2 regions of the Bradyrhizobium sp. Ken51 genome follow, and region 2 is predicted to be linked to the other one. Evidence: predicted binding sites of a transcription regulator. Region 2 holds the regulator's gene; the other holds the start of a gene.

Region 1 (5,051 bases), on a different contig from region 2:
ACGATTTCCGCATCATCCACAAGTCGGCGCCGATCATCAACGGTCCCTATGCCTACAATTCCGATCTGCCGGAAGAGGCCAAGGCCGCGATCGCGAAGGCGTTCTTCGACGCGCCGGCCAAGGACAAGGCTGCGTTCGATCGCCTCCAGGACGGCCAGAAGAAGGGTTTTCATCCCGCGACCACCAAGGATTGGGATGGCACGATCGAGCTGATCAAGTTCGTCGATGCGCTGCGTAAGAAGAAGGCGTCCTGAGTTTCGGGACGACGCACTGGAGCCGGGTCGATGGACCCGGCTCTTTCTCTTTGATTGACCATTTTTCCTGGCCAAGATGACCGTCGCGGTTTCGATCCTTCCCGAGCAGCAGCTCGCCGTGCTCAACGCCGCCTATCGCCAGGCGGTCGCGCGCAAGCGGCTCCGACTCCTCTTTGGAGCCGTGATCTTCGCCGCAGCACTGCTTCTCGCGGCGATCGGCGCGGAAGTGAATCTGCGCACGCTGTTCGCCCATTACGGCAATTTCATCAGCTATTTCGACCGCATCCTCACACTCGACACCGGCCAGCGGGTCTGGACCGATGTCGGCGAATGGCTCTGGGGCTGGCGCAAATGGTTGAAGATGCTGGGCGAGACCCTGCTGATCTCCTATGTCGGCACACTGATCGGCGCGACTTTTGCTTTTTGCCTGAACTTCTTCGCGGCTGAAAACACCTCGCCCGCGCCCTGGGTGCGTTTCGTGGTGCGGCGTCTGCTCGAATTCGCGCGCACGGTGCCCGGCATCGTGTTTGCGCTGATCTTCGTGATCGCGTTCGGCCTCGGACCGATGGCGGGCGTGCTGGCAATCGCGATTCACTCCACCGGCGCGCTCGGAAAGCTGTTCTCGGAGATCGTCGAGAACGCCGACATGAAACCGGTCGAAGGCGTCCGCTCGACCGGCGCGAGCTGGCTCTCCTGCATGCGCTTCGCCATCCTGCCGCAGGTCACGGCAGGCTATGCCAGCTACGCGCTGCTGCGTTTCGAGATCAATGTCCGCGAGGCCTCCGTGATGGGCTTCGTCGGTGCCGGTGGCATCGGCCAGGAGCTCGTCGTCGCCATCCGCAAGTTCTATTACTCGGACGTCAGCGCGATCCTGCTCACCATCATCGTCACGGTCTTCATCATCGACATCAGCACCGGCTGGCTGCGCGGCTGCCTGTTCGGCAAGGAGGCGCGGACGTGACGGGGCCGCAGCAGATCGACACGCGAGAGCTTCGCGCGCGCTACCCTGATGTGTTCGACCGGCCGGCCTCGGCGCGGCTCGCCATGCCGGCGATGATCGTCGCGGCGCTCGCGATCCTGGTCTATGGCTTGGTCGATCTCGATTTCTCGCCCTCGCGCTTCGTCGCGGGGCTCAGCCAGCTCGGCTGGATCAGCCTGATGATGATCCCGCCGGATCCCGGCTCGTCGCTGCCGATCTATCTGAAGGCGCTGGGCGAGACGCTGTCGATCGCGCTGCTCGGCACGACGCTGGCCGCACTGTTCGCGCTGCCGGTCAGCCTTCTTGCCGCGCGTAACGTCGTGCCGTCGAGCATTTTGCGCTTCCCGATTCGACGTTTCCTGGATTCGATCCGCGGCGTCGACACGCTGATCTGGGCGCTGGTGTGGATCAACGTGGTCGGGCTCGGCCCGTTTGCCGGCGTGCTCGCCATCGCCGTGTCGGATTTCGGTGCCTTCGGAAAACTGTTCTCGGAGGCGATCGAGGGCGCCGACCAGAAGCAGGTCGAGGGCATCCGCGCCTCCGGCGGCAGTGCGCTGCACGAGATACGCTTCGGTCTGCTGCCGCAGGTCCTGCCTGTGATCGCCGGTCAGGTGCTCTATTTCATCGAGTCGAACACGCGCTCCGCCACCATCATCGGCATCGTCGGCGCCGGCGGCATCGGCCTCCAGCTCGCCGAGCAGATTCGCGTGCTGGAATGGCAGAAGGTGTCGTTCCTGATCCTGATGATCCTGGTCGCGGTCGCCGCGATCGATTTCGTCTCGGGCAAACTCCGCTTTGCGATCATCGGCCGAAGGGCGGTGGCCTGATCATCGATCTCGTAGGGTGGGCAAAGCGAAGCGTGCCCACCACTTCAATCGCAGCGTTGGATAGATGGTGGGCACGGCGCAAGCGCGCCTTTGCCCACCCTACGACTCCACCAGAAACTCCACCCGCTCCGCGGCAAAGCGCGAATGCTTGGTCACCAGCGGCTTACCGTCGAGATCTTGGTCGGTGGCGTCGACCACCAGGATCGGCCGTCCCAGCGCCAGATCGAGCCGTGCGGCGTCGGTTGCATCGACAATGCCGGCGGTGATCCGGGTCGCGCCGCGGCGATAGTCGCGGACGCCGTAATGCTCGAGCAATTTCGTCATCGACCGGGTCGCGGCAAAGATCTCGCCCGCACCCGGGAACAGCTGTGCCGACAGCCACGTCGTGGAGACGCAGATCGGCGTGCGGTCGGCGAGGCGCATCGCCTCGATCCGCACCAGCGGTGCGCCGGCCTTCAATCCAAGTTCGCGCGCGAGTTCGCGGGTCGCGACATCATCCGACGCCTCGATCAACCGGCCATGCGGTTCGCGGCCGTCCGCGCCGACGATCTCGGAGAAACGCGTCCGCGAGCGCAGCGGATAAGCGAGCTTCTGCGCCTCGACATAGGTTCCGCTGCCGCGCTCGGCCCGCACGATGCCGCGCTCGGCCAGCGCAGCCAGCGCACGTCGCACCGTGTGGCGGTTCACGCGATAGGTTTCGGCGATCTCGACCTCGCCCGGCAGCTTGTCGCCGGCGGCAAAGCGGCCGTCGGCGATGCCGCGCTCGATGCCGTCGGCAACGAGGCGCCACAACGCGACGCCGGAGGAGGCTGTGTCCTGCATGCTCATGTGGCCGGGAAGCTACTCCAGAAATCACGCCTTTGTCACGAAACAGTCATGGCGCTCCGGTATCAAGTTGTCTAGTATCATAGACAACTTGGATTCGGCAAGTTCTTCAGAAAAGGTCGGTGGAATTGGTGACCCAGCACAACAATCAGCAAGCCCAGCGCCAGGCCGCAATGGCCGTGCTGGCGCACGCGGAGGCGGGCGAGATCGCCGCTCGCCTCCGCGCTCTCGCCCTGCCGGCGCATCAGGATCTGCGTGCGCCGGAAAACGGCCTCGTCATGCTGCGTGGCCGCGTCGGTGGCGACGGTGCGCCGTTCAATCTCGGCGAAGCCACGGTGTCGCGCGCTGCGGTGCGGCTTGCGAGTGGCGAGGTCGGCTTCGGTTACACGCTCGGTCGCGACGGTGAGAAGGCGCGGCTGATCGCGCTGTGCGATGCGCTGGTGCAGTCCAGTGATTTCAGTGGCGCGGTTGAGCGGGAAATCATCGCGCCATTGCGTGAGCAGCTGATGATCAGGCGCAAGCAGGTGGCGGCCGAGACCGCTGCGACGAAGGTTGATTTCTACACCATGGTGCGCGGTGAAGGGTGAGATCATGACCACGATTGCGGAACTGCCGCCGGGGTTCGCCGACAAGGTGCTGTCGGCGCAATCGACCTTTCGCTCGGTCATGGACGCGATGGCGCGGCCGGGCTCGGTCCAGCGCATCGTGCCGACATCAGGAGCGCCTCAGACGATGATGCGCGGCACGGCCGCGATCGCGCTGACGCTGTTCGATCACGACACGCCGCTCTGGCTCGATGCGCGCATGTCGGAAAGCACCGACCTCGTGAAATGGCTGAAATTCCACACCGGCGCGCCGGTGGTGCAGGATTCCTCGATCGCAAGCTTCGCGCTGATCAGCGACGGCGGGGCGCTGCCTTCGCTCGAGCGCTTCGCGCTGGGCACCAGCGAATATCCGGATCGGTCGACCACGCTGATTCTTCAGGTCGAGAGCCTGGATTCGGGGCGCGGCTTCGCGCTGCGCGGCCCCGGCATCGACGGTGTCGCGACGCTTCAGGCGTCGATCAAGCCGTTCGACCTGTTCGAGCGCCTGCGCGTCAACGAAGCGCTGTTTCCGCGCGGCGTTGATGTGGTGCTGGTCGCCGATAACGCCGTGGTTGCGATCCCGCGCACCACGCGCGTCGTGAGCAAGGGAAGCTAAGCATGTATGTCGCAGTCAAAGGCGGCGAGCGCGCCATCGAGAACGCCCATCGCCTGCTCGCCAGTGCGCGGCGCGGCGATCAAAGCGTGCCGGAAATCTCCCTCGACCAGATTTCGGAGCAGCTCGGCCTCGCCGTGGACCGCGTCATGAGCGAAGGCTCGCTCTACGACCGCGAGCTTGCGGCGCTCGCCATCAAGCAGGCGCGCGGCGATCTGATCGAGGCGATCTTTCTGGTCCGCGCCTTCCGCGCCACCCTGCCGCGCTTCGGCGCCAGCGAGCCGGTCGAGACCGGCGCGATGCGGGTGCGGCGGCGGGTGTCATCGACCTTCAAGGACATTCCCGGGGGCCAGATCCTCGGCCCGACTTTCGATTATACCCACCGCCTGCTCGATCCCTCGCTCGCCGACGGCTTTGTGCCGGAAGCGCCGGCGACGGCCGAAGCATCCACGGCGCCGACGCCGCGCGTGACTGACATTCTCGGCCGCGACGGGCTGATCGAATCCTCGCCGCAAGCGGAAGAGGGCGCCAGCGTCGGCGACCTCACCCGCGAGCCGCTGAACTTTCCGGCGGATCGTGACCTGCGCCTGCAAAATCTCGCGCGTGGCGACGAAGGGTTCTTGCTGGCGATGGGCTATTCCACCCAGCGCGGCTACGGCCGCAACCATCCCTTCGCCGGCGAGATTCGCTTCGGTGAGGTCGAGGTGGAATTTTCGGCGGAAGACGTCGGTTTCGCCGTGCCGCTCGGCTCGATCGAGCTCACCGAGTGTCAGATGGTCAACCAGTTCAAGGGCTCCGCGACCGAAGCGCCGTGCTTCACGCGCGGTTATGGCCTTGCCTTCGGCCAGAGCGAGCGCAAGACGATGTCGATGGCGCTGGTCGATCGCGCGCTGCGTGCCCGCGAGCTCGGCGAGGAGGCGCTCGCACCGGCGCAAGACGAGGAATTCGTGATGTCGCATTCGGACAACG
Region 2 (5,051 bases):
CACGTCGGGGGTGACGCCGGTGCGACGATGCGCGAACAGATCGCCGGTGCGGCCCATGCCGGTCTGCACCTCGTCGAAGGCGAGCAGCAGGCCCTTGTCGTCGCAGAGCTGGCGCAACGCCCTGAGGAAGGCGGGCGTTGCCGAACGCACGCCGCCCTCGCCCTGGATCGGCTCGATCAGGATGCCGGCGGTGTGCGGACCGATCGCCTTTTTCACGGCCTCGATATCGCCATGCGCAACCTGGTCGAAGCCCTCCATCGGAGGGCCGAAACCTTCGAGATATTTTGCCGAACCCGTCGCAGCCAGCGTCGCCAGCGTGCGGCCGTGGAAGGCGCCTTCGAACGTGATGATGCGATAGCGCTCCGGATGCCCGTTGGAGAAGTGATGATGGCGGACCAGCTTGATCACACCTTCCAGCGCCTCGGCGCCGGAATTACAGAAGAACACGAAGTCCGCGAAACTTTCATTGCACAGGCGCGCGGCGAGCTTTTCGCCGTCCGGGCTCTGGAACAGGTTCGACATGTGCCAGAGCTTAGCGGCCTGCTCCTGCAACGCCGCGACCAGCGCCGGATGGGCATGACCGAGCGCATTCACCGCCACCCCGGAGGTGAAATCGAGATAGCGCTCGCCATTGGTCGCGATCAGCCAGCAGCCTTCGCCACGCTCGAAACCGAGGTCGGACCTGGCGAAAACGGGGAGCAAATGCGGCGCTACGCTGTTAGTCATGACGATCACTTGAATGTTGCGGACGGTGTGCGTGCATTGCGCAACGCACCATCGACCGGCCCGGAAAACGAAACGTGCCGCCTCTTGAGGGCGGCACGCACGACTATCTTAGGCCCGGTGAAACCGGTGTCAATGCCGCCCGGAAAGCCTCGCGAAACGCTGGATCCGTAGTCTTGCGGTGCCGATTTTGCGGGATTTCACCACGGAACATGTGGAAGCGAGTCGGCGGACTCTTGCGCGGGAGTCACGCCATATTGTAGCGTTTGGATTGTCAGATACGACATCTCGTGCAGTGGTTCTGATCTCTAAGTCCTTATGTACCGGCGTAAACGTTCGGGCGTTCTAGTCACGCCCGGCGAGCCTTAAGGGATTCTGGCGGCACGGGTTTTTGAAGGCTTAGGCATTCGCTGCGAGGCCCCAGGATGGCTGGCGCGCAGCGAGGGAAAGGGTGCAATGACGGTTTTGACCTGGTCCGATGATCGCGTCGAGCAGCTGAAAAAGCTCTGGGAGGCCGGACTTTCGGCCAGCCAGATCGCGGCGGAGCTCGGCAATGTGACCCGCAATGCCGTGATCGGCAAAGTGCACAGGCTCGGCCTTTCGGGCCGCGCCAAGAGCCCGTCATCGGCAGCGCCCCGGCCGCGCAAGGCGCGCCCCGCGCAGCACATGATGCGGGTGAGCCGCCCGATCTCGCGCGGCAACACCGCGCTGGCGCAGGCCTTCGAGGTCGAGGCTGAGCCGGATCCGGTCACCTACGACAACGTGGTGCCGATGAGCCAGAGGCTGTCGCTGCTGGAATTGAACGAGGCGACCTGCCACTGGCCGGTCGGCGATCCCTCGAGCCCGGACTTCTTCTTCTGCGGTGGCCGGGCGCTGTCCGGCCTGCCCTATTGCGCCCAGCACTCGCGCGTTGCCTACCAGCCGGCGTCCGATCGGCGCCGCGCACCGGTGAAGCCGGGTCCGCGGTAAGTCAGTTTCGATTTCAGGATCGAGCCGTGACGCGATGACGGCTCAAAAATAATGAATGTCGTCCCGGCGAAGGCCGGGACCCATACTCCGAGCACGTAGTTGTTGTGCGAAAGGGTAACTCCGAGTCTTCGCCAAACCGCGCCCTGTGGTTATGGATCCCGGCCTTCGCCGGGACGACATCGGAGATTGTGGCGGCAGCGCTAGATCACCTGCCAACATCACACCGCAAAATCTCCTACACCTGCTCCGCCTTGGCAAACCGATCATCCAGCGCGTAGCCGGCGCCGCGGACGGTGCGGATCGGGTCCTGCTCGCGGCCGAGGTTGAGCAGCTTGCGCAGGCGGCCGATATGTACGTCGACGGTCCGCTCGTCGATATAGATGTCGCGGCCCCAGACGCTGTCGAGCAATTGCTCGCGCGAGAACACCCGGCCCGGATGCTCCAGGAAGAACTCCAGCAGGCGATATTCGGTCGGACCGAGATCGATCGGCCGACCCGAGCGCGCCACGCGGCGCTTGTCGCGGTCGAGCTCAATGTCGCCAAAAGCAAGTACGGTGGCGAGCCGCTCGGGGCTCGCGCGCCGCAGCAGGCCTTTCACGCGCGCCAGCAGCTCCGGCACCGAGAACGGCTTGACGATGTAATCGTCGGCGCCGGTCGCAAGACCCCGCACCCGCTCGCTCTCCTCGCCGCGCGCGGTGAGCATGATGATCGGGAGCTGCTTGGTCTCGGGACGGGTGCGAAGCCGCCGGCACAATTCGATGCCTGACAGGCCCGGCAGCATCCAGTCGAGCACGATCAGATCGGGGATGTGCTCCTTGAGGCGGGTGTCGGCGTCGTCGCCGCGCATCACCGTCTCGACGTCATAGCCATCGCCTTCGAGGTTGTAGCGGAGAAGCTCGGTCAGAGCTTCCTCGTCCTCAACCACCATAATGCGTGCGCCCATCGGGTCGTCGCTCCTTAAGTCTTCAGGTGTTCGGTACCGTGTTGGCGAAGGTCGTCATGTCGCCCTTCGGCCGCTTGTCGGTGATCGCCTGGCCCTCGATCATGTAGAACACGGTCTCGGCGATGTTGGTGGCGTGGTCGCCGATCCGCTCGATGTTCTTGGCGCAGAACATCAGGTGAATACAGAACGAGATATTGCGCGGATCCTCCATCATGTAGGTGAGGAGCTCGCGGAACAGCGAGGTGCAGATGGCGTCGACCTCCTCGTCGCCCTTCCACACCGCCATCGCCGCCGGGAGATCATGCGCGGCATAGGCGTCCAGCACCGACTTGACCTGCTGCTGCACGAGGTCGGTCATGTGCTCGAGGCCGCGGAACAGCTTGAGCGGATGGAAGTCCGTCTCCAGCGCGGCGACGCGCTTGCCCATGTTCTTGGCGAGGTCGCCGATGCGCTCGAGATCGGTCGCGACGCGCATGGCGCCGACGATCTCGCGCAAATCGACCGCCATCGGCTGACGGCGGGCGATGGTGAGCACCGCACGCTCCTCGATGCGCTTCTGCAGCGCGTCCAGCTCGGTGTCGATGGCGACGACACGCTGGCCGAGCGGGACGTCGCGGCGGATCAGCGCGTCGACGGACTCGACGATCATGCGCTCGGCGATGCCACCCATCTCGGCGACCAGGCGGGTGAGTTCCTGGAGGTCGGTATCGAAGGCCTTTGCGGTATGTTCAGAACCCATGTCGCGTCTCCTAGCCGAACCGGCCGGTGATGTAATCCTGCGTGCGCCGGTCGGTCGGCGACGTGAAGATCTTGCTGGTGTCGTCGAACTCGATCAGCTCGCCGAGATACATGAAGGCGGTCTTGTCGGAGACGCGCGCCGCCTGCTGCATGTTGTGAGTGACGATCGCGATCGTGTAATCCTCGGATAGCTCCTGGATCAGCTCCTCGACCTTGGCGGTCGAGATCGGGTCGAGCGCCGAGCAGGGTTCGTCGAACAAGATCACCTCGGGCCTCACCGCGACGGTGCGGGCGATGCAGAGGCGCTGCTGCTGGCCGCCGGAGAGCGACAGGCCGGAGGCGTTGAGCTTGTCCTTGACCTCGTTCCACAGCGCGCCGCCGCGCAGCGCCTTTTCGACGCGGCCGTCCATCTCGGACTTCGAGATCTTCTCATAGAGACGGATGCCGAACGCGATGTTCTCGTAGATCGTCATCGGGAACGGCGTCGGCTTCTGGAACACCATACCGACGCGGGCGCGCAGCAAATTGAGGTCCAGCTTGCCGTCCAGGATGTTGGTCTGATCGAGCATGAGCTGACCGGTGGCGCGCTGGCCGGGATAGAGGTCGTACATCCGGTTGAAGATGCGCAGCAGGGTCGACTTGCCGCAGCCCGACGGACCGATGAACGCCGTGACGCGGTTGGCGCCGAGCGTCAGGTTGATGTTCTTCAGCGCGTGGTGCTCGCCGTAATAGAAATTCAGGTTGCGTACGGTCACCTTGGGCGGCGCCTCCGGCAGCACCGGCGCGTGGGGCAGCCCACCGGCCGCGCTCATCGATACGGAAAGATCACTCATTTTGCGGTCCTCTCGGCGCCAAGGATGCGCGCGCCAATATTAAGGGCAAGAACGGTCAGGGTGATGAGCAGCGCCCCGCTCCAGGCCAACTGCTTCCAGTAGACATAGGGGCTCTGCACGAAGTTGTTGATGGTGACCGGCAGGTTCGCCATCGTCTTGTTCAGGCCGAGGCTGAAGAACTGGTTCGACAGCGCGGTGAACAGCAGCGGCGCGGTCTCACCGGCGACGCGGGCGGTCGCGAGCAGCACGCCCGTGATGAGACCCGATCGGGCAGCACGATAAGCGATCCGTTTGATCACCAGCGAACGCGGTAGGCCGAGCGCCGAGGCCGCCTCACGCAACGCGTTCGGCACCAGCAGCAGCATGTCCTCGGTCGTGCGCAGCACCACCGGGATCACGATGACCGCGAGCGCGAGCGAGCCTGCGATCGCCGAGAAGCCGCGCATGGGCACCACCACCGCGCCGTAGATGAACAGGCCGATGATGATCGAGGGCGCCGAGAGCAGGATGTCGTTGATGAAGCGGATCACCGAGGTCAGCCGGTCATTGCGGCCGTATTCGGCAAGATAAGTGCCGGCGAACATGCCAAGCGGCGCGCCGATGCCGACGCCGATCACGGTCATGATCAGCGAGCCGACGATGGCGTTGAGCAGACCGCCCTCGTTCGATCCCGGTGGCGGCGTGTTCTCGGTGAACAGCTGGACATTGAGTCCCGCCACTCCGTTGTAGAGCAGCGTGATCAGGATCAGCGCGAGCCAGGTGACGCCGAAGGCGGTTGCGGCGATGCAGAGCCCGCGGACGACGATGTCCTTGCGACGGCGACTTGAATAGATCGGGTTCATGGC

The links. Region 2 encodes PhoB, which activates phosphate uptake and scavenging genes when phosphate is short. Its sites were predicted from a motif close to TGTCATNNANCTGTCAT; they were not measured.
Region 1: a site for PhoB is predicted at 2,922-2,938, ahead of phnF (phosphonate metabolism transcriptional regulator PhnF). Genes of this name have one in related genera too.

Annotation. Positions count from the first base shown of each region.
Region 1 covers NZ_JBVVPB010000033.1:25,360-30,410, reverse strand. The annotation lists gene phnD (phosphonate ABC transporter substrate-binding protein) at 1-254, shown strand, start outside; gene phnE (phosphonate ABC transporter, permease protein PhnE) at 331-1,215, shown strand; gene phnE (phosphonate ABC transporter, permease protein PhnE) at 1,212-2,060, shown strand; gene phnF (phosphonate metabolism transcriptional regulator PhnF) at 2,160-2,888, opposite strand; gene phnG (phosphonate C-P lyase system protein PhnG) at 3,008-3,472, shown strand; gene phnH (phosphonate C-P lyase system protein PhnH) at 3,477-4,085, shown strand; gene AC0L27_RS34435 (carbon-phosphorus lyase complex subunit) at 4,088-5,051, shown strand, end outside.
Region 2 covers NZ_JBVVPB010000023.1:94,293-99,343, forward strand. The annotation lists gene AC0L27_RS30250 (aspartate aminotransferase family protein) at 1-726, opposite strand, end outside; gene AC0L27_RS30255 (GcrA family cell cycle regulator) at 1,180-1,692, shown strand; gene phoB (phosphate regulon transcriptional regulator PhoB) at 1,928-2,635, opposite strand; gene phoU (phosphate signaling complex protein PhoU) at 2,658-3,374, opposite strand; gene pstB (phosphate ABC transporter ATP-binding protein PstB) at 3,385-4,206, opposite strand; gene pstA (phosphate ABC transporter permease PstA) at 4,203-5,048, opposite strand.